Regions from separate parts of the Streptomyces sp. NBC_00704 genome, predicted to be linked through region 3. Evidence: riboswitches for the same ligand, from Rfam matches in the RefSeq annotation. Region 3 holds a riboswitch; each other region holds the start of a gene.

Region 1 (7,002 bases), 3.6 Mb from region 3:
GTGCCAGTGCGTGCCCCAGGTCTGCCCGACCCGGCAGCCGTCCAGGGCGCGTCCCTCGCCGTCGCCGATGAAGGTCTCGCCCCCGGTGACGTCGGCGACCCCGTGATGGATCTCGTAGCCCTCGACCCGCTCGCCCAGGGCGACGCCGGCCGGCCGGGTGAGGGTCTTCTCGCGGGCGAACCGCACCCGGACGGGGAGGACGCCGAGCCCGTCGACCCGCCCGCGCCGGCTCTCGACGTCGTCCTCGATGTGCTCGCCGAGGATCTGGAAGCCGCCGCAGACGCCGAGGACGGGCCGCCCCTCGGCGGCCCTGCGCAGGATCGCCTCGGCCAGGCCGCGTTCGCGCAGCCACCGCAGCGCCCGCACCGTGCCGCGGGTCCCCGGGATCACCACCAGGTCGGCGTCGGCCAGCTCCTCGGGACGGTCCACGAACCGCACGACGACGCCGGGTTCGGCGGCCAGCGCGTCCACGTCCGTGAAGTTCGACATCAGCGGGACCGCGCAGACGGCGACGCGCAGCACGTCCTCCCCGACCGGCGCGGCGGTGTTCGACTCGCGCACGGTGCCCCGCAGCGACACCCTCAGGCCGTCCTCCTCGTCGATGCCGAGCCCGTGCCGGAACGGCAGCACGCCGTACGTGCGCCGCCCGGTGAGCCCGTGCAGCATGTCCAGTCCCGGCTCCAGCAGGGAGACGTCGCCGCGGAACTTGTTCACGAGGAACCCGGCGACCAGCGCCTGGTCCTCGGGGGACAGCAGCGCGACGGTCCCGAAGAACGAGGCGAAGACCCCGCCGCGGTCGATGTCGCCCACGACCAGCACGGGCAGCCCGGCGTTGCGGGCGATCCCCATGTTGACGATGTCCGTCCGCCGCAGATTGATCTCGGCGGGACTTCCGGCCCCCTCACAGATCACCGCGTCATACGTGCCCCGCAACTCGGCGAGACAGTCGAGAACGGTCCCGAGGAGCTGCTGCTGCCGCCCGCCGTGGTAGCCGCGGGCGCTCATCTCGCCCACCGGCCTGCCCAGCAGCACCACCTGACTGCTCCGCTCCCCGCCGGGCTTGAGCAGCACCGGGTTCATCAGCGCGGTCGGCTCGATGCGGCAGGCCTGCGCCTGCATGGCCTGCGCCCGCCCGATCTCGGCGCCCTCGCGCGTGACGAACGAGTTCAGCGACATGTTCTGCGCCTTGAACGGCGCGACCTTCACCCCCTGCCGGACCAGCCACCGGCAGATCCCGGCCGTGACGACGCTCTTGCCGGCGTCGGAGGTGGTGCCGGCCACCAGCAGGCCCCCGCTCATGACATACGCCCCTTCCGCGCGTCGAGCGCCCTTGTCGCGACCCGGCGCGCGGCGACGGTCACGCCGAGCGCGAGCAGGCCGACGCGGCGCGAGAGCCGCGCCGCACGTTCGATGTCCCCGGCGACGACGGGCCGCCCGGCCGCCCCGTTCAGCACGGGCCGGTGCTCGACGCGGCCGCCGTACGACAGGGTCCCGCCCAGCCGCACCCCGAGGGCGCCCGCGAAGGACGCCTCCACCGGGCCGGCGTTGGGACTGGGGTGCCTGCGGGCGTCGGCGCGCCAGGCCCGCACCGCGCCCCGGGGGTCGTCCCCGGCGGCCGCGGCGAGCACGGCGGTCAGCCGCGCCCCGGGCCAGCCGGCGACGTCGTCGAGCCGCGCCGACGCCCACCCGTAGCGCAGATGGCGCGGCGACCGGTGCCCGACCATGGCGTCGAGGGTGTTGACGGCGCGGAACCCGGCCAGCCCCGGCACACCGGCCACGGCGCCCCACACCAGGGCGCCGACGACGGCGTCGGAGGTGTTCTCGGCGACGGACTCCACCACGGCGCGGGCGATCCCGTCGGCGTCCAGGGCCTGCGGGTCGCGCCCGCACAGCCGCGGCAGCCGTTCCCGGGCCGTGTCGACGTCCCCGGCCTCCAGGGCGCGCGCGATGCCCCGAGCCTCGCGCACGAGGGAGGCGCCCCCGACGACGGACCAGGTGGCGGCGGCGGTCAGGGCGACGGATGCGGTGGGGGAGCGGCGCACGGTCCGCGCGGCGACGGCCCCCAGGGCGACGGCGCCGCCCGCGCACACCGCGGTGTGCAGGGCGCCCCAGCCCCGGTGGTCCCGCCACAGCAGCCGCTCCACGGCGCCCGCGGCCCGGCCGAACGCGGCGACCGGATGCCCTCGGCGGGGGTCGCCGAGGAGCAGGTCGCCGAGGAGGCCGGCGGCGGCGCCGTACGCGTGAACGCGATCGGCACCCATCGGCTCAGCCGGCCGTGCGGGCGGCCGACGGGCTGGGGGTGGCGCGCGAGGCGCTCGACGGGCAGCCGAACATGGCTATGTGTCCTCACTCAGGGTGTCCACGCCCTGGTTCGACGAGACCGCGGCGAGAGTTCCTGGCTCCCGGGGGTTACTACCCCGGTGACAGTGGCGGGACCGCGCCGGATTCACACCGGCTTCCTCTTCTGCCGCCGTACATGGCCCGGGCAGTCCACCACGGGCCCGGAAGGGCCGTCAACTTGCCGTTGACCTGCGGGGGGAGAGTGTGCAGAACCCCACACGCGGGCGATCGCCGCGGTCACACGCGAAGGGGTGCGGGACGGCGACCCGTCCCGCACCCCTCGGTGTCCCTGTGCCCCGATGTCCGGGTGGCCCGGTGGCCAGGTGTTCTGCTGTTCCGGTGTCCTGGTGGCCCGTCAGGCCACGATCAGGGAGATCCCGTACGCCACCGCCGCCGCGCAGGCGGCGAAGCACGCGTACGCGCCCGTCACCGCGAGGGCGGCCGAACCGCCCTCGGCCGTGGCGCGCTCCTGGCGCGACAGGCCCATGATGCCGAGGGTGAACAGGGCCACGAGGCCCACGGTGACCACGAGGCTGACGCCGAACACGGAGCCCAGGGCTGCCCAGTCGATCTTCATGACGCTTCTCTTCCTTCGTGCCGGACGGGCCGGATCAGACGGCCGCGGCCGGCGGCACGGCGGGGGCGACGGACTCCGGGACCGCGACCGAGGCCGGGACCGGCATCGGGGCCGAAACCGGGGCCGGGGAGGGGATGGTCGCCGTCAGATCGTCGGCGAGGGAACCCGCCGGGGGCGGGGCGACGGCCGCGATCGCCGTCGTGACGACGCCCGCGGGCTCCTCGGTGTCGTTGACGTTGGAGGCGTCGACGACCTCGCGCCGGGAGATCTTCCAGATGGCCGCGCTGGAGGCGATCAGGAAGACGGCCACCACGGCCGTGCCCCAGTCGCCCAGGCCGGTCACCTTCTCGGCGAGCGCGCCCACCAGGGCCGCCGCCGGCAGGGTCAGGCCCCAGGCCACGAACATGCGGGTCGCCGTGGACCAGCGGACCACGCCCCCCTTGCGGCCCAGGCCCGCGCCCATCACCGAACCGGAGACCGAGTGGGTGGTGGAGAGGGAGAAGCCGAGGTGGGAGGAGGCCAGGATGACCGTGGCGGCGCTGGTCTGGGCGGCGAAGCCCTGCTGCGGCTGGAGTTCGGTCAGGCCCTTGCCCATGGTGCGGATGATGCGCCAGCCGCCGAGGTAGGTGCCGAGCGCGATGGCCATGCCGGCCGAGAGGATGACCCAGGTGGGCGGGTCGGAGTCGGGGGCCACGGCGCCGCCCGCGACCAGGGCGAGGGTGATGATGCCCATCGTCTTCTGCGCGTCGTTGGTGCCGTGCGCGAGGGAGACCAGCCCGGCCGAGGCGATCTGGCCGGTGCGGTAGCCCTTCGCCGCGGCCCTGCCGTCGGCCTTCTTGCCGAGGGTGTACGACAGCCGGGTCGCGAACATCGCGGCGACGCCCGCCACGATCGGCGCCGCGACCGCCGGCAGCAGCACCTTGGTGACCAGCACGTCACCGTGGACCGCACCGCTTCCCGCGGAGGCGACGGTGGCGCCGATCAGACCGCCCATGAGGGCGTGGGAGGAGCTGGAGGGCAGGCCCACCAGCCAGGTCAGCAGATTCCAGAGGATCGCGCCGACCAGGGCGGCGAAGATGACCTCGGGACGGATGCCGGTCTCGTCGACGAGACCCTTGGAGATCGTGTTGGCGACCTCCACCGAGAGAAAAGCGCCCACAAGGTTCAGCACGGCGGACATCGCCACCGCGACCTTGGGTTTGAGTGCACCGGTCGAGATGGTCGTGGCCATCGCGTTGGCGGTGTCGTGGAAACCGTTCGTGAAATCGAACGCGAGTGCGGTGATAACCACAATCGCGAGGATCAGCGAGAAGCTTTCCATTTACCCAGGCAATCGTTCGAAGTCATTGGTGTGTCGACCGTAGGCAATCCGGGTGAACGGAAGATGAACTGGGACGGGCGTCGGGGTGTCGTTCTCCGGGGCTGTTCCCCGCCCCGTCCGACGGCCCTTCCACCGTGCCCGGCGCGGCAGTTGACGGCACGCCCGCCGGCCCGCGCCGCCGGGCGCGCGGAAGGCGCCGCGACCGGCCCCGGGAACCGCCGTCCCCTGGCAGGATCGCGGTATGGCCGACCAGCGACGCGAGCAGACGGACGCCCCGGATCCCGGGCCCGGCGGGCAGGACCCGACCCCGCGCCACACCAGGCGCGCGACCCCCGAGGAGGCGCGGGCCTGGGACGCGCTCGTGACGACGGCCCGCCGCACGGTGACCGACGGCCTCGTCGTCGGCACCTCCGGCAACGTCTCCGTACGCGTCGCGGACACCGTGCTGGTCACCCCGTCCGGAGTGCCCTACGACCGGCTCGCCCCGGACGACGTCACCGGCGTCGACCTCACCGGACGCCAGGTGCTCGGCGCCCTGGTCCCGACCAGCGAGCTGCCCATGCACCTCGCCGTATACCGCTCCTGCGACGCCGGGGCCGTCGTCCACACCCACGCCGTGCACGCCACGGCCGTCTCGACCCTCGTCCCGGAACTCCCCCTCGTCCACTACATGGCGGGCGCCCTCGGCGGACCCGTCCGGGTCGCCCCCTACGCCACCTACGGCACCGAGGAACTGGCCGAGAACATGCTCCGCGCGCTCGACGGCCGCAGCGGCTGCCTGCTGCAGAACCACGGCACCCTCACCCACGGCGCCACCCTCGACCAGGCCTACGACCGCACCGCCCAACTCGAGTGGATGTGCCGGCTCTGGCTCACGGCCTCGTCCGTCCCCGGCCGCACCCCGACACTGCTGACGAACGACCAGCTGACACAGGCGACGACCCGCCTCCACACCTACGGCCAACACCCCTGACCCCCACCCCACCACCCTCCGCTCCACCCCACCGCCCCCGGCCCACCGCCTTCCGCCCGGTGCCGCCGTGTCCGGCCCGCCGCCTTCCGCTCGGTGCCGCCGTGTCCGGCTCACCGCCCTCCGTTCCGTGCCGCCGTGTCCGGCTCACCGCCCTCCGCTCCGTGCCGCCGCGCCCGCACCGCCGTGTCCGGCCCGCCGTCTTCCGCTCCGTGCTGCCGTGTCCGGCTCGCCGTCTTCCGCTCCGTGCTGCCGCGCCCGGCTCACCGCCCTCCGTTCCGTGCTGCCGCGCCCGGCTCACCGCCCTCCGTTCCGTGCCGCCGCGCCCGCACCGCCGTGTCCGGCCCGCCGTCTTCCGCTCCGGGCCGTCGTGTCCGGCCCGCCGCCCTCCGCTCCGCACCGCCGCGTCCGCGCCACCGCCCTCCGCTCCGCGCCGCCCGCGTCGCCGCCCCCGGCCGGCTGCCCCAACGCCCGCCGCGCCCGGCTTCTGCGTTCGGTCGGCCGCCGTGCCGCGCCGCCGCGTTCGGCCGCCGTTCCGGTGCGCTCGCGCCGCCGCGTCCGGCTGCCCGGCCGCGCGCCGCGCGGGGGCAGGCAGGCGTTGCCCAGGGGTGGGCCACCGCGGGCGGTCTTCTGCGCAGGCCCACCGGGCCGTCGTGGTGCTCGGCCTGAGGAGCCAGGCGGGGGACCGGTTCCGCAGCGCCGGGACCGGGTCGGACGCGGGCGTCACTCCGCTGGGGTCCACCACCGGGTGGGCGTCGCCTCGCGTGGGTCCGCCGCCATGCGGCCGTCGCCCACGTGGGCCCGCTGCCAGGCGGCGGCGCCTCGCTCGGGTTCACCGTCGTGCGGGCGTTCTCACTCGGGCCCGCTGCCCGATCGGCGTCACTCCGCGTGGGCCCACCACTGGCCGTCGTGGGCCTTGGCCTGGAGACTGGGCGGGTGCGCACTGTCACAGCGACGGCAGCCGCCGTCACCGCAGCCCTGGTCGCCGGCGCAGCCAGTGTCGCCGCCGGCCGGCTCGCCAGCGACGCCGCGCTGAAGGCGCCGCCCGGCCGGCCCCTGCCCACCGAGCCCCGGCTCACCGTGCACGGCACGGCCGCCGGACAGATCACCCTCACCCGCGACCTGGCCGCCCTGCGCCCCGGCGCCTACGGCCTGTCGGGCAACGGCTCGCACGCGGTCGTCGGCCCGGTCCTGCCCACGGCCCCGCACCCGGTCGACACCGTCGTGCGCCGCCTGGAGCGCGTCACCCACGGCTCGCTGGACTCCGGGGACGCGGTCTGGCTGACGCCGAACCTGCACGTCGGCAACCCGGGCAGCGCCCTCGGCCTGGACCACGCCGACGTCGACGTCCCCGGCGAACTGGGCAACCTGCCCGCCTGGTTCGTGCCCGGCGCCCGCCGCACCTGGGTGATCGCCGTGCACGGCCTCGGCGCCACCAGGGAACACGCCCTGAACCTCATGGGCTTCCTGCACCGCCGCCGCTTCCCCGTCCTCGCCCTCGCCTACCGCGGCGACCTCGGCGCCCCCCGCTCGCCCGACGGGCTGAACCACCTCGGCGCGACCGAGTGGCGCGACCTCGACGCGGCCATGCGGTACGCCGTGCGCTACGGCGCCGAACGCGTCGTCCTGCTCGGCTGGTCCACCGGCGCCGCCATGGCGCTGCGCGCCGCCGCCGACTCGGGCCTGCGCGACCTCGTGTCGGGGCTCGTGCTCGACTCCCCGGTCCTCGACTGGCGGACCACGCTGCGCGCCCTCGCCGCCGCCCGGCACACCCCCGGGGCCCTGCTGCCGCTC
Region 2 (7,002 bases), 1.1 Mb from region 3:
TGCGTCTTGCCGAAGGTGTGACCGCCCGCGATGAGCGCGACCGTCTCCTCGTCGTTCATCGCCATCCGGCGGAACGTCTCGCGGATGTCGCGGGCCGAGGCCAGCGGGTCCGGATTGCCGTTGGGGCCCTCGGGGTTGACGTAGATGAGGCCCATCTGCACGGCGGCGAGCGGGTTCTCCAGCTCGCGGTCGCCGGAGTAGCGCCGGTCGTCGAGCCAGGTGGTCTCGGGACCCCAGTAGACGTCCTCGTCGGCCTCCCAGACGTCCACGCGGCCGCCGGCGAAGCCGAAGGTCTCGAAGCCCATCTGCTCCAGGGCCACGTTGCCGGTGAGGATCATGAGGTCGGCCCAGGAGATGGACTGGCCGTACTTCTTCTTGACCGGCCACAGCAGACGGCGGGCCTTGTCCAGGTTGGCGTTGTCCGGCCAGCTGTTGAGGGGCGCGAAGCGCTGCTGGCCGGCGCCGGCGCCGCCGCGGCCGTCGCTGATGCGGTAGGTGCCCGCGCTGTGCCAGGCCATGCGGATCATCAGCGGGCCGTAGTTGCCGAAGTCGGCCGGCCACCAGTCCTGCGAGGTGGTGAGCACCTCGGCGATGTCCGCCTTCACGGCGGCGAGGTCGAGCGCCTCGAACGCCGCGGCGTAGTCGAAGTCCTCGCCGAGCGGGTTCGCCACGGCCGGGTTCTTCGCCAGGATCTTCACGTTCAGCCGCTCCGGCCACCACTGGCGGTTGCCGCCGCCCTGGGTCGGGTGCAGGGCGCGGTCGTGCGCCACCGGGCAGCCACCTGCCTCCGCCGCCTTCGGCTCGGTCACGATCGCGTCATGGTTCTCGGTCATGGGGGAATCCTTCTGGACTGGTCGGATCACATGCTCACGAAACCGCAGGTCGAGGCGCTGCGGGTGGTCAGGTGCGGGCGGTCGAACAGTCGGGGCACAGGCCCCAGTAGATGACCTCGGCCTCGTCTATGGCGAAGCCGCGGTCGTCGACGGCGGTCAGGCAGGGGGCGTGGCCGACCGCGCAGTCGACGTCGGCGACGACGCCGCACGAGCGGCACACGAGGTGGTGGTGGTTGTCGCCCACGCGGCCCTCGAACCGGGCCGGACTGCCCGGCGGCTCCAGGCGGCGCACCAGGCCGGCCGAGGTCAGCGCGTGCAGGGCCTCGTACACGGCCTGCACGGAGATGTGGCCCACGCGGCCGCGGACGCCGGAGGCGATCGCCTCGACGTCCAGGTGATCGCCTTCGCGGACGGTCTCGAGCAGCGCGACCCGGGCGGCCGTCACCCGCAGGCCGGCACCGCGCAGCTCCTCGGCGGTGGTCGGAGTACGGGGGGCTGTCATGACGTCGAACCTACGGCATAAACACGAACGATTCAATAAAACGAACGATGCAAGTCTGGAGAACGCCGCGCGCCGCCGCGCACCGGGCCGTTCACCCCGCCCTTCACCCGGCCGTGCGCGGGGACGCCGGGCGCAGGAACGAGGACAGCCCGTCGAGGAGCCGGTCGACGTCCCCGGCGTCGTTGTACGGCGCGAGCCCCACCCGCAGCGACGGGTCCGGCAGCTTCAGCGCCGCGAAGACCTCGTGGGCGTAGAACGAGCCCGCCGGGGCCACCACGCCCCGCGCCGCCAGATGCGCCTGCGCCTCCCGGGCGTCCCGGCCCTCCAGGGTCATCAGAAGCGTGGGCGTGCGGTCCGCCGCCTTCGAGTGGACGGTGACGTCGTCGCCCAGCGCCCGCAGCCCCTCCTCGATCCCGGCGCGCAGCGCGTTCTCGTGCTCGTGCAGGGACTCCAGCGAGCGCCGCAGCCGCTCCCTGCGGGGCGCGTCCGGCGCACCGCCGTCCAGGTCCGCCAGGAAGTCCACCGCGGCCGTTGCGCCCGCCAGCACCTCGTAGGGCAGCGTCCCGAACTCGAAGCGCTCCGGCACGGCGTCGCTGGAGGGCAGCAGCTTGTCCGGCGCGAGGGCCTCCAGGACGTCCGGCGACCCGGCGAGCACACCGCAGTGCGGCCCGAGGAACTTGTACGGCGAGCAGACGAACAGGTCGGCGCCCAGCGCCCGCACGTCCACGAGGCGGTGCGCGGCGTAGTGCACCCCGTCCACGTGGACCAGCGCGCCGGCCTCGTGCGCCCGGTCGGCGATCCGGCGCACCGGCACCACGGAGCCCAGCACGTTCGAGGCCGCCGTCACCGCGACCAGCCGCGTCCGGGACGACAGCGCCCGCTCGTAGGAGCCGAGGTCCAGTTCCGTGGTCGCCTCGTCGATCTCGATCCAGCGCACGGTCACCCCGGCGCGCTCCGCCGCCTGGATCCACGGGCGCACGTTCGCGTCGTGGTCCAGCCGGCTCAGGACGATCTCGTCGCCCGGCCGCCAGGTCTTGGCCAGGTGCCGTGAGAAGTCGTAGGTGAGCTGCGTGGCGCTGCGCCCGTGCACGACGCCGTTCGCGGGCGCCCCCAGCAGATCCGCGTAGGCGGCCCGGAACCCGGCGACCGCCGACTCGGCGTTGCGCTCGGAGGCGCTGACCGTGCCGCGGTTGGACAGCGGCCCGGTCATGGTCCGGGCGATCGCCTCGGCGACCGGCGCGGGCGTCTGCGTCCCGCCCGGCCCGTCGAAGAAGGCGAACCCGTGGGCGAGGGAGGGGAAGTGGGACCGGAGGGCGACGACGTCGATGGGCATGGCCCCGACTCTGGCACCGGTCGCGCCGCCCCACCAGTGGATCGCGCCGCGGGCCGGCGCCGCCGCGGCCTGCGCGCCCGGCGCCGACGCGTGATCCGGGCCACCCGGCGGCCGAGAACACCGTCACGCCAGGTGATGCGCTATTGGCCATGGACGCGACACACGGTACCGTCGCTCTGATATCGACGACGGAAGTCACGGAAGCCGGTGGGAATCCGGCACGGTCGCGCCACTGTGATCGGTGCGCCGCCCCGCAAGGGCGCGCATCGCGAGTCAGACCCGGGGCCGTCGTCCTGTGCACCACCGAGATGGGACGCGAACTCCCAGAGGAGGCCCTGCCCATGGCGCAGCATGTCGCCCAGCCGACCGCCACCAGCCCTGTCGTACCCGCCAAGCTGCCGCTGAGGGACATCGCCCCCTGGGCCGTCTTCTTCGGCGTCCTGATGCTGGTCCTGCTCTACTTCGTCGGCGCCGAGCAGGGCGCCACGGCCGTGGTCTCCGGCGAGGGCGTCCACGAGTGGGTGCACGACGCCCGTCACCTGCTCGGCTTCCCCTGCCACTGACAAGGGGCGCCGCACCCGCATGAATTCCGCAACGGTAAGAAACCTGCTCGTCCGGGGCATGCTCGCCGGCCTCGGGGCCGGCGTGCTCGCCCTGGTGGTGGCGTACTTCCTCGGTGAGCCGAGCGTCGACAGCGCGATCGGCTTCGAGGAGTCCCACGCCCCCGCGCACGAGCACGAGGTCGAACTCGTCTCCCGCAGCCTGCAGTCCACCGCCGGTCTGGCCACCGGCGTCCTGGTCTACGGGGTGGCCTTCGGCGGCATCGCCGCCATGGCCTACTGCTTCGCCCTGGGCCGCGTCGGACGCTTCGGCCCCCGGGCCACGGCGCTGCTGCTGTCCGGGGCCGCACTGCTCACCGTGTACGTCGTGCCCTTCCTCAAGTACCCGGCCAACCCGCCCGCCGTCGGCGACCACGACACGATCGCCAAGCGCACCACCCTGTACTTCCTGATGATGGTGCTCGGCGTGCTCCTGGCGATCGCCGCGGTCATCGCCGGCAAGCGGCTCGCGCCGAGACTCGGCAACTGGAACGCCACGGTGGTGTCCGTGGCCGGCTTCGTCGTCGTGATCGGCCTGGCGTACGGGTTCCTGCCCGCCGTCAACGAGGTGCCGGCGGACTTCCCGGCCACGCTGCTGTGGCGGTTCCGCCTCTCGTCGCTCGCCATGCAGGCGACGATGTGGGCGGCGTTCGGCCTCGCCTTCGGCGAACTGGCCGAGCGGCTGCTGAATCCCCGCCCGGCGACGAGGCCCGCGGGCACGACCACGACGGCCGCCGCCCCCAACTGACCTGTCCGCAAGGCGGGTCGACCGGTACCGGCACGACGAGAGGGCTCCTGGGACCACCCGGGGGCCCTCTCTCGACGGCGGACGGCGACGACGACGGCCCGCCCCCGGGAACCCCCTCCGCCCGCCCCTCCGACGGCCGATGACGCGGCGTCACGCCCCGTCGGGACAGGCCTCGTCCGGTCGCAGGGGCTCTCCGGTCCGCAGGTTCCAGCGGCCGTCGCGCCCGCTGAGCGAGGTGGCCGTGAGCGGCGGCACGTCGAGCCGCCAGAAGGCCGTCACGGGCGTCCCCAGCACATGGACGACGGCCGCCCGCACGATCTCCGGCTCGACCACCGCGAGGGTGCGGCCCTCCCGCGACGACGACTCCAGCCAGCGGGCCACCCGCGCGCACAGGTCCTCGACGGACTCCCCGCCGTGCGGCGCGCAACCGGGATCGGCGAGCCAGCGCGCCACCGCCTCCGGCTCGGCCGCGCCCACCTCGGCGAGGGTCAGCCCCCGCCAGCGCCCCACGTCCAGCCCGGCCAACTCCACCGGCTCCACCGGCTCGACTGGTTTCGCGGCAGCCGGGGAACCGGCCGCCCGTTCCGGGGCGAGGCCCAGCGCGGCGGCCGTCTCCCGGCAGCGCACGGTGGGAGACGTCACGACCCGCCCGCCCGTGGGCAGCGCGCCGGCCGCCGCGCGGGCGCGGGCCGCCCCGGCGTCGTCGATCGGGGCTCCGTCGTCGAAACGGGCCAGTCGCAGCGACGCGTTCATGGCGGGCGAGACGAAGGTGACACGGCTCGTCACGTGATGCTCCTCCACAGGCGCGCGGTTCGCCGGCCTCCGTGCCGAGAACTTCGCGGTCGGCGGTCGGCGGTCGATCGCCGTGCGGGCAGCGGCCGTTCGGGCGTCGGCCGCCCGGCGTCCTGGCCGCGGCCCCCGACGCGCGCCCGCGGATGCGTACACGGGTGCGACCGGCGTCGGCAAGCTACCACAGGGGCGCGGCGCGCAGGCCGGGCGGCGGGACGGGGCCCGCCGCCCGGCGGCGCGGTTCAGGCGGTCGACGGCCGGGCGGGCAGCACGTGGTCACCCACCGTGTCCGTGCTCAGGCACAGGGAGCAGACGACCGCGTCGTGCGTCGGGCAGGCGGCCACGTCGGGACGCTCGTAGGGCAGGCGGCAGACGTGGCAGTCGTACGTCGTGGCGCTGGGGTTGCCGTCCGCGTCGAGCAGCGGCTCGGCGATGCCGTCGTCCGAACGGCGCAGGTAGTAACGGCCCTTGGTGACGATCGCCGTCAGCGGGGTGAGGACGAACGCGATGACGGCGGCGGCCACGGGGGAGTACGGCTGGAGGGTGTCGCCGAGGGCGTGGAAGTACATCGCGATGGACAGGCCGGACGCGGCCAGGAACGCGACGACGCCGACCGGGTTGACCGCGTACAGCATGCCCCGGCGGAACTCGGGCGCGAGCGGGGACAGCCGGAGCAGGTACTTGTTGACGCCGATGTCCGTGGCGACGGTGACGACCCAGGCGATGGCGCAGTTCGAGTAGAAGCCGAGGATGTCGTTGAGGAAGCTGAACATGTCGGCTTCCATCAGGACGAGCGCGAAGGCCAGGTTGACCAGCACGAAGACCAGGCGGCCGGGGTAGTGCCGGGTGACGCGGGTGAAGGAGTTCGTCCACGCGAGCGATCCGGAGTACGCGTTCGTCACGTTGATCTTGATCTGGCTGATCACGACGAGCGCCACGGCCAGCGGGACGACCAGCCAGGACGGCATCATCGCGTCGAAGGCCCCGCGGAACTGCTGGATCGGCTCGGTGGCCGCGGCGGGGCCGACCTCCGCCAGGATGTACACCGCGAGGAAGACGCCGATGGCCTGCTTCAGCGCGCCGAGGACCACCCATCCCGGCCCGGCCATGACCACGGCCGTCCACCAGGTGCGCTTGTTCGCCTCCGTCTTCGGCGGCATGAAGCGCAGGTAGTCGATCTGCTCGCCGATCTGCGCGATGAGGGACAGGCAGACGCCCGCGCCGAGCAGCACGGGAGCGGTGTGCACCCCGCCGTCCCCGTCGGTGCCCGCGTAGGCCAGGAACCGGTCGACGGTGCCGGGGTCGGTGGCGACGAGGTAGACCAGCGGCGCGACCATCAGCAGCAGCCATATCGGCGTCGTCCACACCTGGAGCTTGCTGAGCGCCTTCATGCCGTAGATCACCAGCGGGATCACCATCAGCGTGGAGACCAGATAGCCCAGCCACAGCGGCAGCCCCAGGCCCAGCTTCAGGCCCTGGGCCATGATCGAGCCCTCGAGCGCGAAGAAGATGAACGTGAAGCTGGCGAAGATCACGCCGGTCAGCACCGAGCCGTAGTAGCCGAAGCCGGACCCGCGGGTGATCAGGTCGAGGTCGATGTTGTAGCGGGCGCCGTAGTAGGCGAGCGGGAACCCGGTGACGAAGATGACGACCGCGGCGACGGCGATCGCGACGAGCGCGTTCCCGGTGCCGTGGGCGAGGCCGATGCCGGCGCCGATGGAGAAGTCCGCCATGTACGCGATGCCGCCCAGAGCGGTCGTCGCCACCACCATCGGGGTCCAGTGGCGGTAACTGCGGGGCGCGAAGCGGAGGGTGTAGTCCTCCAGGGTCTCTTTGGTGGCCTGGGAGGCGGGGGAGCCGGGGCGGGAGTGCGGCGCGGTGGCCGTCGGCGACGACTGCGGGTGCCGGGGCGACTGCGCCGGCTGGGGTGTCTCGGTGGCGCTCATGGGCGGCCCTTCGGGGAGGTGGGCGGTGGGGGACTCCCGGTCGGCGTCCTCGGCATCCGGGGGAGGGGTGGGCCGCGGAGCCATGAGCGGACACGGTAGGAACCGTTTGTTTCTCCGGACGGCGACACGGCGTGAACGCGAGGTAACGGACGGCGGCCCGCGACCGCCGCCCACGGACCCCGGCCGGCGAAATCCTGGTCCCGCCCCCCGCCGTCGCGACCGCGGCTCGCGCCCCCTGAGCCTCGGCCTTTG
Region 3 (7,002 bases):
CCTGCGGATCGGGCAGGTAGGTGTCCAGCAGCGTCAGATAGAACTGGACGTGCACGGCCTCCTCGAACAGCTGCCTGGACAGGTACAGGCGCGCCTCGGGGGAGTTGATGTGCTTGTACAGCGTCAGCACGAGGTTGTTCGCCACGATCGAGTCGCCCGTCGCGAAGAACGCGACCAGCCGGCCGATCATGTGCTGCTCGCCCTCGGACAGCTTCGCGAGGTCCGCGACGTCCGAGTGGAGGTCGACCTCCTCGACGGTCCAGGTGTTCTTGATGGCGTCCCGGTAGCGCTCGTAGAAGTCGGGGTAGCGCATCGGGCGCAGCGTCAGCTCGAAGCCCGGGTCGAGCAGGTTCTTCTCGGTCTTCGCGGTCGTCTCGGGTGCGGTGGACATCACTGGCAGGCCTCGCAGGACTCGGGGTTCTCAAGGGAGCAGGCGACGGCGTCGGGGTCGGCCGCCTGCTGCACGGGGACGGCCGCCTCCGGCTGCGCCTGGGCCCGGGCCGCGCGCGCGATGCGGGTCGCCGGGCGCGAGCGCAGGTAGTACGTCGTCTTCAGGCCCGACTTCCAGGCGTACGCGTACATCGAGGACAGCTTGCCGATGGTCGGCGTCTCCAGGAACAGGTTCAGGGACTGGGCCTGGTCCAGGAACGGGGTGCGGGCGGCGGCCATGTCGATCAGGCCGCGCTGCGGGATCTCCCACGCCGTGCGGTACAGGTCGCGCACCTCGGCCGGGATCCACGCGAAGCCCTGCACCGAGCCGTTCGCCTCGCGCAGCGCCTCCCGGGTGCGCGCGTCCCACACGCCCAGCTCCTTGAGCTCCCGCACCAGGTACGAGTTGACCTGGAGGAACTCGCCGGACAGCGTCTCGCGCTTGAACAGGTTGGACACCTGCGGCTCGATGCACTCGTAGACGCCCGCGATGGAGGCGATGGTGGCGGTGGGCGCGATGGCGAGCAGCAGCGAGTTGCGCATGCCGGTGGCGGCGATCCGCTCGCGCAGCGCCGCCCAGCGCTCGGGCCAGGCGAAGTCGACGCCATAGTGGTCGGGGTGCAGCACGCCCCTGGCGGTCCGGGTCTTCTCCCAGGCGGGAAGGGGGCCGTTGCGCTCGGCCAGTTCGGCGGAGGCCTCGTAGGCGGCGAGCATCACGCGCTCGGCGATACGGGTGGACAGGGCCCTGGCCTCGGGCGAGTCGAAGGGCAGCCGCAGCTTGAAGAAGACGTCCTGGAGGCCCATCGCGCCCAGGCCGACCGGCCGCCAGCGCGCGTTGGAGCGGCCCGCCTGCTCGGTCGGGTAGAAGTTGATGTCGACGACGCGGTCGAGGAAGGTGACGGCGGTGCGGACGGTCTCGTCCAGCCGCTCCCAGTCGATGTCGCCGGCCGCCGTGTCGACGAACGCGCCGAGGTTCACCGAGCCCAGGTTGCACACGGCCGTCTCGCCGTCGTCGGTGACCTCCAGGATCTCCGTGCAGAGGTTGGAGGAGTGCACGACGTGGCCCGGCTCGGCCGTCTGGTTGGCGGTGCGGTTGGCCGCGTCCTTGAAGGTCATCCAGCCGTTGCCGGTCTGCGCCAGGGTGCGCATCATCCGGCCGTACAGGTCACGGGCCGGGATGGTCTTCTTCGCCAGGCCGTCCGCCTCGGCCTTGCGGTAGGCCGCGTCGAACTCCTCGCCCCACAGGTCGACCAGCTCGGGCACGTCGGCCGGGGAGAACAGCGACCACGGCTGGTCGGCGTTGACCCGGCGCATGAACTCGTCCGGGATCCAGTGCGCGAGGTTCAGGTTGTGCGTGCGGCGGGCGTCCTCACCCGTGTTGTCCCGCAGCTCCAGGAACTCCTCGATGTCGGAGTGCCAGGTCTCCAGGTAGACGGCGGCCGCGCCCTTGCGCCGGCCGCCCTGGTTCACCGCGGCGACGGAGGCGTCCAGCGTCTTCAGGAACGGCACGATGCCGTTGGAGTGCCCGTTGGTGCCCCGGATCAGCGAACCGCGGCTGCGGATGCGGGAGTACGACAGCCCGATGCCCCCGGCGTGCTTCGACAGCCGGGCCACCTGGTGGTAGCGGTCGTAGATGGAGTCCAGCTCGTCCAGCGGGGAGTCGAGGAGGTAGCAGGACGACATCTGGGGGTGGCGGGTGCCGGAGTTGAAGAGCGTGGGGGAGGACGGCAGGTAGTCCAGCCGGCTCATCAGCCGGTAGAGCGCGGCGACTTCGTCCAGGGCGCGGGCGCTGTCGTCCTCGGCCAGACCGGCGGCGACGCGCAGCAGGAAGTGCTGGGGCGTCTCGACGACCTTGCGGGTGAGGGGGTGCCGCAGCAGGTAGCGGCTGTGCAGGGTGCGCAGTCCGAAGTAACCGAAGCGGTCGTCGGCCGCGGTGTCGATCAGCGCGTCGAGGCGGGCCGCGTGGACGCGCACGAACGCGGCGGTGCGGTCGGCGATCAGGCCCTCGCGGTGGCCGACGGCGACCGACTCGGTGAACGACGTGACGCCCTGGGAGGCGGCCTCCGCGGCGATGCCGATCGTCAGCAGCCGGGCGGCCAGCTTCGAGTACGCGGGGTCCTCGGAGATCAGGCCGGCGGCCGCCTCCGTGGCCAGCTCGCGCAGCTCCGCGGTGATCTCGGCGGCGCCCCGGGCGGACCGGCCGCGCAGGGCCGCGGCGGCGACCCGGCCGGGGTCGGCGTCGGGCAGATCGGCGGTCAGCTCGGTCAGGGTGCGCAGCAACGCGGTCCCGGGACCGTCGGTCTTCAGCTCGGTGACTGAGGCCGGTTCGGCGGGCGCGATGGTCACGTGGGGCTCTCCCTCGCTCGGCAGGGGGCCTTGCGCAGGGCAGGGGGCAGCACACGAGCGCGCGGGGGCGTCGCGTCCACCGGTCCACTCCGCGAGACCCGGACGTCAGGGGCCCGGACCGGACGGCCGGGCACGCTGTCGGCAGGATCTCGGACTGAACAGGCGTGCGCATACGGGTATGGATGCACGCGAGTACACCGTTGCGGGACAGTTCCGGATTCGCACCGGATTCCCCTGCGGCGACAGCGAGCATGAGCATACATCTTGTGCTCGTCCGTCACGCCACCCCCAGATGTTGTGTCGAGGTGGTTTCAGAGCGTCAACTGATAGGTGAGCAGAGTGAGGTCGTCCAGGTCCGGCACGGGATTCCAGTCCCGCTCGGGTGTGCGGACGAAGCCGAGACGTTCGTAGATCCGGTGCGCGGTGCGCATGGCGCGCTGACTCGACAGGACGACGGCCGTGCAGCCCGGCGTGGCCCGCGCCCGGTCGAGACAGGCCCGCACGAGCGCCTCCCCGGCTCCCCGGCCGCGCGCCGCGTGCGCGACCGCGAGCGCCCGGATCTCGGCCTCGCCGGGCCGCGCGATGTCGGCGACCGGACCGGGACCGGCCACGAAGGTGACGCCCCCGAGGAGCCGGTCGCCGTCCACGGCCACCAGGACCTCGGCGGCGGCCGCCCGCGCGGCGACGTCCTTCAGCACGGGCAGGTACGGGTCCTCCTCGCCGTAGTCGAGGAGAGCGTCCCGGAGGTAGGCCTGAGCGGTGATGTCGCCGAGGGGGGCGTACTCGGCGGGCAGCGCCTTCCTGATCCGTATGTCCATGCGGCGCAGTGTGCCGCAGACGCACGCGGGCGGGCCGCCGGATTTCTCCGGCGGCCCGCCCGTGCCGAACACGCGGCCACGCGGCCCGTGAGGGCCCTCGGCGTGGCTAGTGCGAGGCGCCCGCGGTGGCCGGCGGCAGTTCGACCTGCACGCCCGGGTCGCCCGCGTCCGCCGCGTAGTCCTCCGGCTTCGTCTCGTCGATCCCGTCGGGGGCCTTGGCCGCCTTCAGGACGAACGTCAGGACGACCGCGACGACGACGTTGAGGACGAACGCCGTCAGGCCGATGTAGCCGATCTCCCCGATGCCCGGGATCTCCTTGGAGGAGCCGCCGAAGTGCTTCTGCGTGGGGGAGGCGACCCCGTACGCGGCGAAGGTGCCGTAGACCATGCCGACGGCCCAGCCGGCGAGCAGCGCCCAGCGGTGGAACCAGCGGGTGAACAGGCCGCCGACCAGGGCCGGGAAGGTCTGCAGGATCCAGATCCCGCCCAGCAGCTGGAAGTTGATGGCGACCGTCTTGTCCATGGTGAGGACGAAGACCAGCGCGCCCACCTTCACCAGCAGCGAGACCAGCTTGGAGACCTTGGTCTCCTGGGCCGGCGTCGCGTCCGGCCTGATGAAGTCCTTGTAGATGTTGCGGGTGAAGAGGTTCGCGGCCGCGATCGACATGATGGCGGCCGGCACCAGCGCGCCGATGCCGATGGCCGCGAACGCCACACCGGCGAACCAGGACGGGAACATGTCCTCGAACAGCTGCGGGATCGCCAGCTGCCCGTTGGTGACCTTGACGCCGGCCGCGATCGCCATGAAGCCCAGCAGGGCGAGCAGGCCCAGCATCAGCGAGTACAGCGGCAGGATCGTGGTGTTGCGGCGGATCACCTCACGGCTGCGCGAGGACAGCGTCGCGGTGATGGAGTGCGGGTACATGAACAGCGCCAGGGCCGAGCCCAGCGCGAGCGTCGCGTAGGTCCACTGGCCCGGGTCCGCCGGGGCGAGCGCGCCGCGCGGCTTGCCCGTCGCCGGGTTGGTCTGGCTGAACGCCTCGCCGGCCTTGGCGAAGATGTCGTCGAACCCGCCGAGCTTGACCGGGATGTAGATGATCGCCACCGCGATGACGATGTAGATCAGGGTGTCCTTCACGAACGCGATCAGCGCGGGGGCCCGCAGACCCGAGGAGTACGTGTAGGCCGCCAGCACGCCGAAGGCGATGAGCAGCGGCAGGTCCTTCACGAACCAGTTGGTGTTCTCGCCGCCGCCGACGCCCATCACGTCGAGCACGGCCTGGATGCCGACGAGCTGGAGCGCGATGTACGGCATCGTCGCCAGGATGCCGGTGACGGCGACCGCCAGCGACAGGCCCTTCGAGCCGAAGCGGCCGCGCACGAAGTCCGAGGTCGTCACATAGCCGTGCTTGTGGGACACCGACCACAGGCGGGGCAGGAACGTGAAGATCAGCGGGTAGACGAGGATCGTGTAGGGCACCGCGAAGAAGCCCGCCGCGCCCGCCGCGTAGATCGCCGCGGGCACCGCGACGAAGGTGTACGCCGTGTAGAGGTCCCCGCCGAGCAGGAACCAGGTCACCCAGGTGCCGAACGACCGTCCGCCCAGGCCCCATTCGTCGAGGCTGTCGCTTTCGGCCTTGCGCCAGCGGGCGGCCAGGAAGCCCATGACCGTGACGGCCAGGAAGAAGAAGATGAAGACGGCGAGCGCGACGCCGTTCACGCCGTCCTTCACTCCGACGCACCGCCCTTCGGAGAGGAGGAGCCGGCCTGCCCGGAGGCGCCGGCGGAGGCCGGGGCGGCGGCCGCGCGGCCCCGCTGGTCACGCTGCCACAGCTTGTACGCCGTCACGGTCAGCGCGGCGGACAGGGGCACCCACAGCATCTGGTACCAGTAGAAGAACGGGATCCCGATGAACGCCGGGTCCACCTTTGCGTACGAACCCACCCACAGCATCGCCGCGAAGGGCGCGAGCAGACAGAGGGCGATGACGACGCGCACAGGCGTCACCACCGGCCCCCTGGTCACTTCCGGGGTCTCTGACATCGGCGGCTCCGTCCCCTCATCCGATCGCCTTGATCACAGGTGTAATGCGCAGGCAATGTAAGTGACGGATAAGCCCAGCGGAAGGCCCTCCACAGACCCTCTACTCGGCGGGTCTTTTCAGCCGGGCCACGAACTTGTACCGGTCGCCCCGGTACACCGACCGCACCCACTCCACCGGCAGGCCCTTGCGGTCCAGTGAATGCCGGGACAGCATCAGCATGGGCAGGCCCACGTCGGTGCCGAGCAGACCGGCCTCACGGGGCGTGGCCAGCGAGGTCTCGATGGTCTCCTCGGCCTCGGCGAGACGGATGTCGTAGACCTCGGCCAGGGCGGTGTAGAGCGAGGTGTACTTGGCCAGCGACCGGCGCAGGGCCGGGAAGCGCTTCGCCGACAGATGGGTCGTCTCGATCGCCATGGGCTCGCCGTTGGCCATGCGCAGCCGCTCGATGCGCAGCACCCGGCCGCCGGCCGTGATGTCGAGCAGCGCGGCGAGACGGTCGTCGGCGGTGATGTAGCCGACGTCCAGCAGCTGCGAGGTCGGTTCGAGGCCCTGGGCGCGCATGTCCTCGGTGTACGAGGTGAGTTGCAGCGCCTGAGAGACCTTCGGCTTGGCGACGAAGGTGCCCTTGCCCTGGATGCGCTCCAGCCGCCCCTCGACGACGAGTTCCTGGAGGGCCTGGCGGACGGTGGTGCGCGAGGTGTCGAACTCGGCGGCCAGGGTGCGCTCCGGCGGGACGGGCGTGCCGGGCGACTGTGTCTCGGTCATGTCGAGCAGATGCTTCTTGAGACGGTAGTACTTGGGCACACGCGCGGTACGGACGGTCGCCCCACCCTCGTTCTCCGCACTGCTGACGTCGGTGCTCATGGCCTGCCTTCCCGGCTGCGGGTGCGGAAACGGCCGACACACCGTCGGCCGCGGCTCACATCGTGGCACGGACGCGGCGGCGCGCGCGCCATCGTTCCGTGATCCCTCTGTATACCGTCGCAATCTTTGCTGGTCTAGTCCACCAGGGCAAATGGTCTACCGGACGGACCCCCTCCGCAGTCCAGGTTTTCGAGGGCTTCTTACTTAAAGGTTCCTGCATATGTAGGTCCCATAACGGCTGGTCGGAGGCGGTTCGGCCACCCTTGACAGGCTTATGGGCCTGAGCCAAGCTCTGCGCACTGGTCTACACCATTGGTCCAGATCGAGGTCCCGGCCCGTGGGCGGGGGGTGTGGCATCCCTGAGGAGGATGGCGTGAAGCGCAAGCTGATAGCCGCGATCGGTATCGCGGGCATGATGGTCTCCATCGCGGCGTGCGGGGACGACAGTGGCAGCGGGGACTCGAAGGGCACGGACGCCAAGGAGCTGACCGTCTGGCTCAC
Region 4 (7,002 bases), 1.6 Mb from region 3:
GCGCCCCGGCGGACGCCGGCAGCGACAGCCGCACACTCCGCGTCCCCCACCTGCTCGGCGCCCGCCCGCGCATCGAGTCGCTGTACCCGGCCGACTCCGACGCCACAGCCGACTGGAACGCGGCCGACGCGACCCTGACCGTGTCCCTGCCCCGCGCCGACACGGCAGTCCTGCTGCGACTCGGGACCACACCTCGGGAGTGACCCCCGAGCGACCGGAGTGAGCGGCCACGAGGACGCGCGTCCGTCATCCCCCCGGAGCGGCGCGAACCGCGAACCGGGCGCGTCACCAGGGCACCTCTCCCTCGTCGTCGAAGAAGCGGCCCGTCGGCCCGTCGGCCGGCACGGTGGCCAGCCGGATCGCGGCGGCCGCGCCCTGCTGGGGGGTGCGCACGCCCCGGAACGCGTTGAGGTCGGTCGCCGTGAAGCCGGGGCAGACGGCGTTGATCAGGATGTGCGTGTCGGCCAGTTCCTTGGCGTACTGCACGGTGACGGCGTTGAGGAACGTCTTCGACGGGGCGTAGGCGACGGAGATGGGACCCGTCCCGGCGCCAGGGGTGGTCTGGCGTGTGAGGGAGCCGACGCTGCTGGACACGTTCACGATCCGCGGCGACGGCGAGCGGCGCAGCAGGGGGAGCATGGCGTTGGTGACGCGGATGACGCCGATCACGTTGGTCTCCACGGCCGCCCGTACCCGGTCCACGTCGACCGTGGTGGGCTCCTGCGGTCCGCCGCCGGTGATCCCCGCGTTGTTGACGAGCGCGTCGAGCCGCCCGGTCCGCTCCTCGATCAGCCGAGCCGCCGCTGTCACGCCGGCGTCGTCGGTCACGTCCAGCGGCACGCCGAACGCGTCGACGCCGTCCGCGCGCAGCTTGTCCACGGCGGCCTCGCGCCGCTCCTCGTTCCGCGCGCCGATGCCGACGGACCAGCCGAGGGCGCCCAGCCCGGCGGCGATCTCGTACCCGATGCCCTTGTTGGCCCCGGTCACCAGCGCGACCTTCTGATGGTTCACGGTGTTCGTCTCACTCATGACGTCGATACTTCTCTCCCGTCGGGCAGGGCGTCCAAGACCGACCGGGTGGACGGCGATACCGCCCGGGTATCGCCCCTGGCCGGGCCGGTTAGGCTGGCGGGGTGGAGACACGTGAGCTGCGGTACTTCGTCGCGGTCGCCGAAGAGCTGCACTTCGGCCGGGCCGCGCAGCGGCTCGGGATCGCCCAGCCCCCGCTGTCGCGGGCGATCGGCGGGCTCGAACGGCGCCTGGGCACCCTCCTGCTGGAGCGCGGCAGCCGGGGTGTCGCCCTGACCGGGCCGGGGGCGGTGCTGCTGCGGGAGGCGCGCGCGGCGCTGGACGCCGTCGAGGCCGCTGAACGGCGTACCCGCCGGGCCGCCCTCGCGGCGACCGGCCGCCCCGCGGTGGTCCTGGCCGCGAAGGCGGGCGCCTCAGGTGAACTGCTGGCGAAACTCCTCGACGCCTACGCCGCCGAGCCCGGCGCCGTCGCCGTGGACGTCGTGCTGTGCGGGCCGGGCGAGCAGACACGACTGTTGCACGACGGCCGGGCCGACGTGGCCCTGCTGCACCGGCCGTTCGACGACACGGCCGGCTTCGACACCGAGGACCTGCACTCCGAGGGACAAGTCGCGGTCCTCCCGGCGGGCCACCCTCTCGGCGCCCGCCCTCACGTGCGGCTCGCCGAGGTCACCGGCCTTCCCGACCTGCCCCTGCCCCGCTGGCCCCGCGCGGACGGCACCTTCCCGGACGGCCCCGGACCGCAGGTGCGCGACCACACGCAACTCACCCAGCTCATCGCCCTCGGCCGGGCCTGCGCGGTCGTGCCGGAGTCGGGCCGCACCGGCCTGCGCGAAGACCTCGCCGCCGTACCGGTCGCCGACGCCCCCCACGTCACCACGGTCATCGCCTGGCCGCCACACAGCCGTTCCACGGCGGTCGCGGGCCTGGTCCGCGCCGCCACCGCCCTGTGACCGAAGGCGGCCGACGCCGGGACACCGCGCGGGACTTCGGGAACGCCGTCCGGCCGGCCCGCGGCCCCCGGCGCACCCAGCCGCACCGCGCCGCACGAAAACGACCACCCCGCACCGACGTCACCGGGCCGACCGCGTCCCCGACCTCACAGGTCGTTACACCTGGCGGCCCCGGCCCCAGGACGGCTCAGCGCCCCCACTGGGGGTTGCTCCACCCGGTCACGCCGGAATACGCGTCCAGCAGGTCCACCACGAAGACCAGGGTCGAACCCGGCGGGATCGACGGCGAGGGCGACTGATCGCCGTACCCGAGACGCGGAGGGACGATGATCTCGCGCCGACCGCCGACCTTCATCCCTCTCACTCCCCGGTCCCAGCCCTTGATGACCTTGCCACCGCCCAGGGCGAACTTGAACGGCAGGCCCCGGTCCCAGGAGGCGTCGAACTCCCTCCCGGACTCGAACGTCACCCCCACGTAGTGGACCCTGACCACCATGCCCGGCTTGACCTCGACCCCGCCGCCCACGACCAGGTCCCGGACAACCAGCTCGCCAGGGGCGTCCCCCTCCGGAACGTCGACCTCGGGTTTCGTCGGTTCGCTCATCGCAGCCTTGCCACTCTCCGTCGACGGCCGTCAGGCCGGCGGCCGGACACATGAACACCTCGTGCGGTAGACGGCCACGCTACCGGGAGCGCGCGGAGAAGCATGAGCCGTGGCCGCCGAGTTCGCGCCCGGACGGGACACGTCCGGCGTCCTGGGTCCGACGCCTATCGGCAACGCGTTGCTTGTGCTGTTAACGTGCAACTGCACATCACTCGCAATAACGTCGGAGGACGTTGGACATGGCGGTTTACACGCTCCCGGAGCTTCCTTACGACTACGCGGCGCTCGCCCCGGTGATCAGCCCGGAGATCATCGAGCTGCACCACGACAAGCACCACGCGGCGTACGTCAAGGGCGCGAACGACACGCTGGAGCAGCTGGCGGAGGCGCGGGACAAGGAGTCCTGGGGCTCGATCAACGGCCTGGAAAAGAACCTGGCGTTCCACCTCTCCGGGCACATCCTGCACTCCGTCTACTGGCACAACATGACCGGTGACGGCGGCGGCGAGCCGCTGGAGAAGGACGGCACGGGCGAACTCGCGGACGCCATCGCCGAGTCCTTCGGCTCCTTCCGGAACTTCAAGGCCCAGCTGACCAAGGCGTCGGCGACCACCCAGGGTTCGGGCTGGGGCGTCCTCGCCTACGAGCCGCTGTCCGGTCGTCTCATCGTCGAGCAGGTCTACGACCACCAGGGCAACGTGGGCCAGGGCTCCACCCCGATCCTGGTCTTCGACGCCTGGGAGCACGCCTTCTACCTGCAGTACAGGAACCAGAAGGTCGACTTCATCGACGCCATGTGGGCGGTCGTCAACTGGCAGGACGTGGCCAGGCGTTACGCCGCCGCCAAGGAGCGGGGCGACAGCCTGCTGCTCGCGCCCTGAGCGCGTGAGCGCATGAGCGCGTGAGCGCGACCTGCGCGTGATCGTCTTCTCACCCTCGGCACGGGGGACGGGAATGCCCCCGCAAGCCTCCGGCGGATTCTCGGGGTCCTCGCAACACCTGATGGCTTATGCGGCCGTCAGTAGATCACGCAGGCGCTCGGCTGGGGTTCTCCAGCCGAGCGTTTTGCGTGGCCGGCCGTTGAGTTGCTGGGCAACGTGTTCGAGGTCTGCGGGACTGTGCGCGGAGAGGTCGGTGCCTTTGGGGAAGTACTGCCGCAGCAGGCCGTTGGTGTTCTCGTTCGATCCGCGCTGCCAGGGCGAGTGGGGGTCGCAGAAGTAGACTGGCACGCCGGTGGCCACGGTGAACTGCTTGTGCGCGGCCATCTCGCAGCCCTGGTCCCAGGTCAGCGAGCCACGCAGGTGCTCGGGCAGGGTCTGGATCAGCGGCACCAGCACATCGCGGACTTCCTCGGCCGTGTGCCCGCCGGGCAGATGTCCGAGCAGGACGTAGCGGGTGGAGCGCTCGACCAGGGTCACTATCGCGCTCTCGCTGCGGGGGCCGACGATCAGATCGCCTTCCCAGTGGCCAGGAACAGCCCGGTCCTCGACCTCCGGCGGCCGCTCGGAGATCATCACCATCTCGTCGACGAAGCGGCGAGTGCGCTGCTCCGGGCTGCGGTGGGGCTTGCGGCGGGTGCGTCCGGTGCGCAGCGCCAGGGCGACCTCGCGGCGCAGTCCGCCGCGGGCCTGGACGTAGACCGCCTGGTAGATCGTCTCCGGACTCACGCGCATGCTCTCGTCGTCGGGGAACTCGATGAGCAGAGCGTGGCAGATCTGCTCGGGCGACCAGCGTTCCTGGAGCTTGGCCGTAGCGAAGTCGCGCAACGCTCCTTCCCGGGCCAGCTTGGAGTCCTTTGGACGCGACCGGCTCTTCGCCCATGCCCGCTGGGCTTGGTGCGGCCGGTAGACGCCGTTGACCGCACGGGCGTCGATCTCACGCTTGACGGTGGAGGCCGGCCGGCCGAGTGCCCGTCCGATCGCGCGCAGCGAGCGGCCCTCACGGCGCATGTCGGCGATCAGCTCCCGCTCGGCCACGGTGAGGAAACGGGGGTGCAGCCCGGCCTCGACCGCGGCAACGGACGGCTTCGACGCGGCAGTAACGATGGTGATCACACCGGTCGTATAGTCGATCAGGCGGCCGTCTGCATGCAGGCGCGAGTGGCCGATCTGCCGGATCCCTTGGTCCCAGTCCCGAGCGGTGCGCTCGTGGACGCCGACCTGCGCGGCGGCATCGCGGCGATGGACTCCGGCCGCACGCAGCCGCTCGTACTCCGCCCGACCGGGATGCCCGGATGTGCCGGGCTTGCCGCGACCTCGGACACCAGCCTGACGGGCCCATCCGAACGCCGTATTGCGGTTCACTCCGACTGCGCGAGCGGCAGCGGTGATGCCGCCGTCCTCCCGATCCAGCGCCTCGAAGAACTTCGCCTTCAGCACCTCAAAATCCACGATCCCCGCAACTCCCTGAACTCCAGGGTGTTGCGGGGATCAATAGAACCCGCCTCCGGCTTGCGGGGGCCTTCCGTTGAACCGCCTGCGGATGGCACCCGTGACCCACCGCACGACCTGACCCGGCGATCGCCTTGATAGCCTCGACAGGCCAGTCGAGCCACACCCGAGGCCAGGGAATCCGGTGCGAATCCGGAGCTGACGCGCAGCGGTGAGGGGGACGGGCGGGGCACGACGCCACTGGGGAACCGGGAAGGCGTCCCGTCCGGACGAACCCGAGTCCGAAGACCTGCTGGCACCTCCGCGCCCCGGCGCGGGGGACGTCCGCAGGCCAGGCTCCGCGTACGAGCCCCGACCCCAAAGGCATACCCGTGCTCCGCACCCCCGCTCTTCTCCGCGCTCCGGCGCTCGTTCTCGCGTCCGCCCTGCTGCTCACGGCCTGCGCCTCCTCCGGCGGCGATGGCGCGAGACCGGAGGCGACCTCCGCCGCCGGCCGCCCGGTCACGATCGACAACTGCGGCCACGAGGTCACCCTGAGGTCGGTCCCCGAACGGGCCGTCTCCCTCAACCAGGGCACCACGGAGATCCTGCTCTCCCTCGGCCTCGCCGACCGCATGGCCGGTACGGCGACCTGGACCGACCCGGTGATGAAGGGCGTGGAGGAGGCCAACGCGTCCGTGCCGCGCCTCGCCGACAACACGCCCTCCTTCGAGAAGGTCCTGGACGCCGAACCCGACTTCGTCACCGCCTCGTTCGTCTCCACCCTGGGCAAGGGCGGGGTCGCCACCCGCGAGCAGTTCGAGAAGCTCGGCGTGCCCACGTACGTCTCACCGTCCGACTGCTCGGGCAAGGACAACGACAGCGGCGGCGACGGATCGCGCAGCGAGCCGCTCACCCTCGACGCCGTGTACGGCGAAATCCGCGACCTGGCCCGCGCGTTCGGCGTCGAGGAGCGCGGGGAGAAGCTCGTCACGCGGCTGAAGCAGCGGGTACGCACCGCCACCGCCGCACTGGACGCCTCCGACGTCTCACTCATGTACTGGTTCGCCAACTCCCAGTCGCCCTACCTGGCCGGCTGCTGCGGCGCGCCCGGCGCCATCACCCGCGCCGTCGGAGCGAAGAACGCCTTCTCCGACACCCACGACGAATGGCCCCAGATCAACTGGGAGACCGTCGCCGACCGTGACCCCGACGTCATCGTGATCGGCGACCTGACCCGCAAGCAGCAGACCGCCGAGACCGCCGCCGCAAAGATCCGCTTCCTCGAGACCCACCCCGCCACGCGCAACCTGAGCGCAGTGCGGAAGAACCGGTACGTCCTGCTGAGCGGCCAGGCGATGAACCCGTCCATCCGCACGATCGAGGGGATCGAGAAGGTCGCGGCCGGTCTGCGCGACTTCGGACTCGCCAAGTGAGCGTCCGCACACTCGTGTTGTCGGTCTGCGGACTGGCCGCGCTGCTGGCCTCCACAGCCGTGGCTGTGACCATCGGACCGGCCGACATCTCCACGGGGGACGTCTGGGCGGCCGTCGCGGCCCATCTCGGCCTCGGCGAGAGCACGTTGGCCCCGCTGCGCGACGGCATCGTGTGGAACCTGCGGATGCCGCGCACGCTGCTCGCCGCCGTGTGCGGGGCCGGGCTCGCCGTGTGCGGGACGGTCATGCAGTCACTGCTGCGCAACCCGCTGGCCGATCCGTTCGTGCTCGGCGTGTCGTCCGGTGCGTCCACGGGGGCGGTCGCGGTGGTCGTGCTGGGAGTGGGCGGGGGAGCGGTGTCCCTGTCGGCGGGCGCCTTCCTCGGCGCGCTGCTCTCCTTCGCCCTGGTGCTGCTGCTCAGCCACACCCTCGGGGGAAGCACCGACCGAGTCGTCCTGTCCGGGGTGGCCGCCATGCAGCTGTTCTCCGCTCTGACCTCCTTCATCGTCCTCACCTCGGCCGGCGCCGAGACCACCCGGGGCGTGCTGTTCTGGCTGCTGGGCTCGCTCACCGGCGCCGACTGGGGACAGGTGCTGCTCTGCGCCGGCGTA

What was found. A riboswitch is a leader RNA that binds a small molecule or an ion and turns the genes downstream of it on or off. The one in region 3 is predicted to bind cobalamin.
Region 1: it holds a riboswitch for cobalamin, as region 3 does, so the genes downstream of both, OG802_RS07990 (cobalamin biosynthesis protein) here and OG802_RS23750 (ribonucleoside-diphosphate reductase subunit alpha) in region 3, are expected to answer to the same signal.
Region 2: it holds a riboswitch for cobalamin, as region 3 does, so the genes downstream of both, OG802_RS28215 (CbtB domain-containing protein) here and OG802_RS23750 (ribonucleoside-diphosphate reductase subunit alpha) in region 3, are expected to answer to the same signal.
Region 4: it holds a riboswitch for cobalamin, as region 3 does, so the genes downstream of both, OG802_RS30525 (ABC transporter substrate-binding protein) here and OG802_RS23750 (ribonucleoside-diphosphate reductase subunit alpha) in region 3, are expected to answer to the same signal.

Annotation. Positions count from the first base shown of each region.
Region 1 is NZ_CP109000.1:1,794,633-1,801,634, reverse strand. Features, by position in the region: gene OG802_RS07995 (cobyric acid synthase) at 1-1,299, opposite strand, end outside; gene OG802_RS07990 (cobalamin biosynthesis protein) at 1,296-2,261, opposite strand; cobalamin riboswitch at 2,370-2,511, opposite strand; gene OG802_RS07985 (hypothetical protein) at 2,696-2,917, opposite strand; gene OG802_RS07980 (inorganic phosphate transporter) at 2,952-4,238, opposite strand; gene OG802_RS07975 (class II aldolase/adducin family protein) at 4,480-5,211, shown strand; gene OG802_RS07970 (alpha/beta hydrolase) at 6,145-7,002, shown strand, end outside.
Region 2 is NZ_CP109000.1:6,496,468-6,503,469, forward strand. Features, by position in the region: gene katG (catalase/peroxidase HPI) at 1-833, opposite strand, end outside; gene OG802_RS28205 (Fur family transcriptional regulator) at 901-1,335, opposite strand; gene OG802_RS28210 (cysteine desulfurase-like protein) at 1,439-2,668, opposite strand; cobalamin riboswitch at 2,814-2,972, shown strand; gene OG802_RS28215 (CbtB domain-containing protein) at 3,010-3,231, shown strand; gene OG802_RS28220 (CbtA family protein) at 3,251-4,015, shown strand; gene OG802_RS28225 (histidine phosphatase family protein) at 4,166-4,801, opposite strand; gene OG802_RS28230 (allantoin permease) at 5,047-6,834, opposite strand.
Region 3 is NZ_CP109000.1:5,433,532-5,440,533, forward strand. Features, by position in the region: gene OG802_RS23745 (ribonucleotide-diphosphate reductase subunit beta) at 1-391, opposite strand, end outside; gene OG802_RS23750 (ribonucleoside-diphosphate reductase subunit alpha) at 391-2,775, opposite strand; cobalamin riboswitch at 2,899-3,034, opposite strand; gene OG802_RS23755 (GNAT family N-acetyltransferase) at 3,087-3,593, opposite strand; gene mctP (monocarboxylate uptake permease MctP) at 3,700-5,325, opposite strand; gene OG802_RS23765 (DUF3311 domain-containing protein) at 5,322-5,636, opposite strand; gene OG802_RS23770 (GntR family transcriptional regulator) at 5,737-6,501, opposite strand; gene OG802_RS23775 (extracellular solute-binding protein) at 6,875-7,002, shown strand, end outside.
Region 4 is NZ_CP109000.1:7,033,306-7,040,307, forward strand. Features, by position in the region: gene OG802_RS30495 (glycoside hydrolase family 36 protein) at 1-203, shown strand, start outside; gene OG802_RS30500 (SDR family oxidoreductase) at 286-1,029, opposite strand; gene OG802_RS30505 (LysR family transcriptional regulator) at 1,134-1,982, shown strand; gene OG802_RS30510 (FKBP-type peptidyl-prolyl cis-trans isomerase) at 2,170-2,586, opposite strand; gene OG802_RS30515 (superoxide dismutase) at 2,826-3,467, shown strand; gene OG802_RS30520 (IS30 family transposase) at 3,594-4,787, opposite strand; cobalamin riboswitch at 5,112-5,287, shown strand; gene OG802_RS30525 (ABC transporter substrate-binding protein) at 5,342-6,391, shown strand; gene OG802_RS30530 (FecCD family ABC transporter permease) at 6,388-7,002, shown strand, end outside.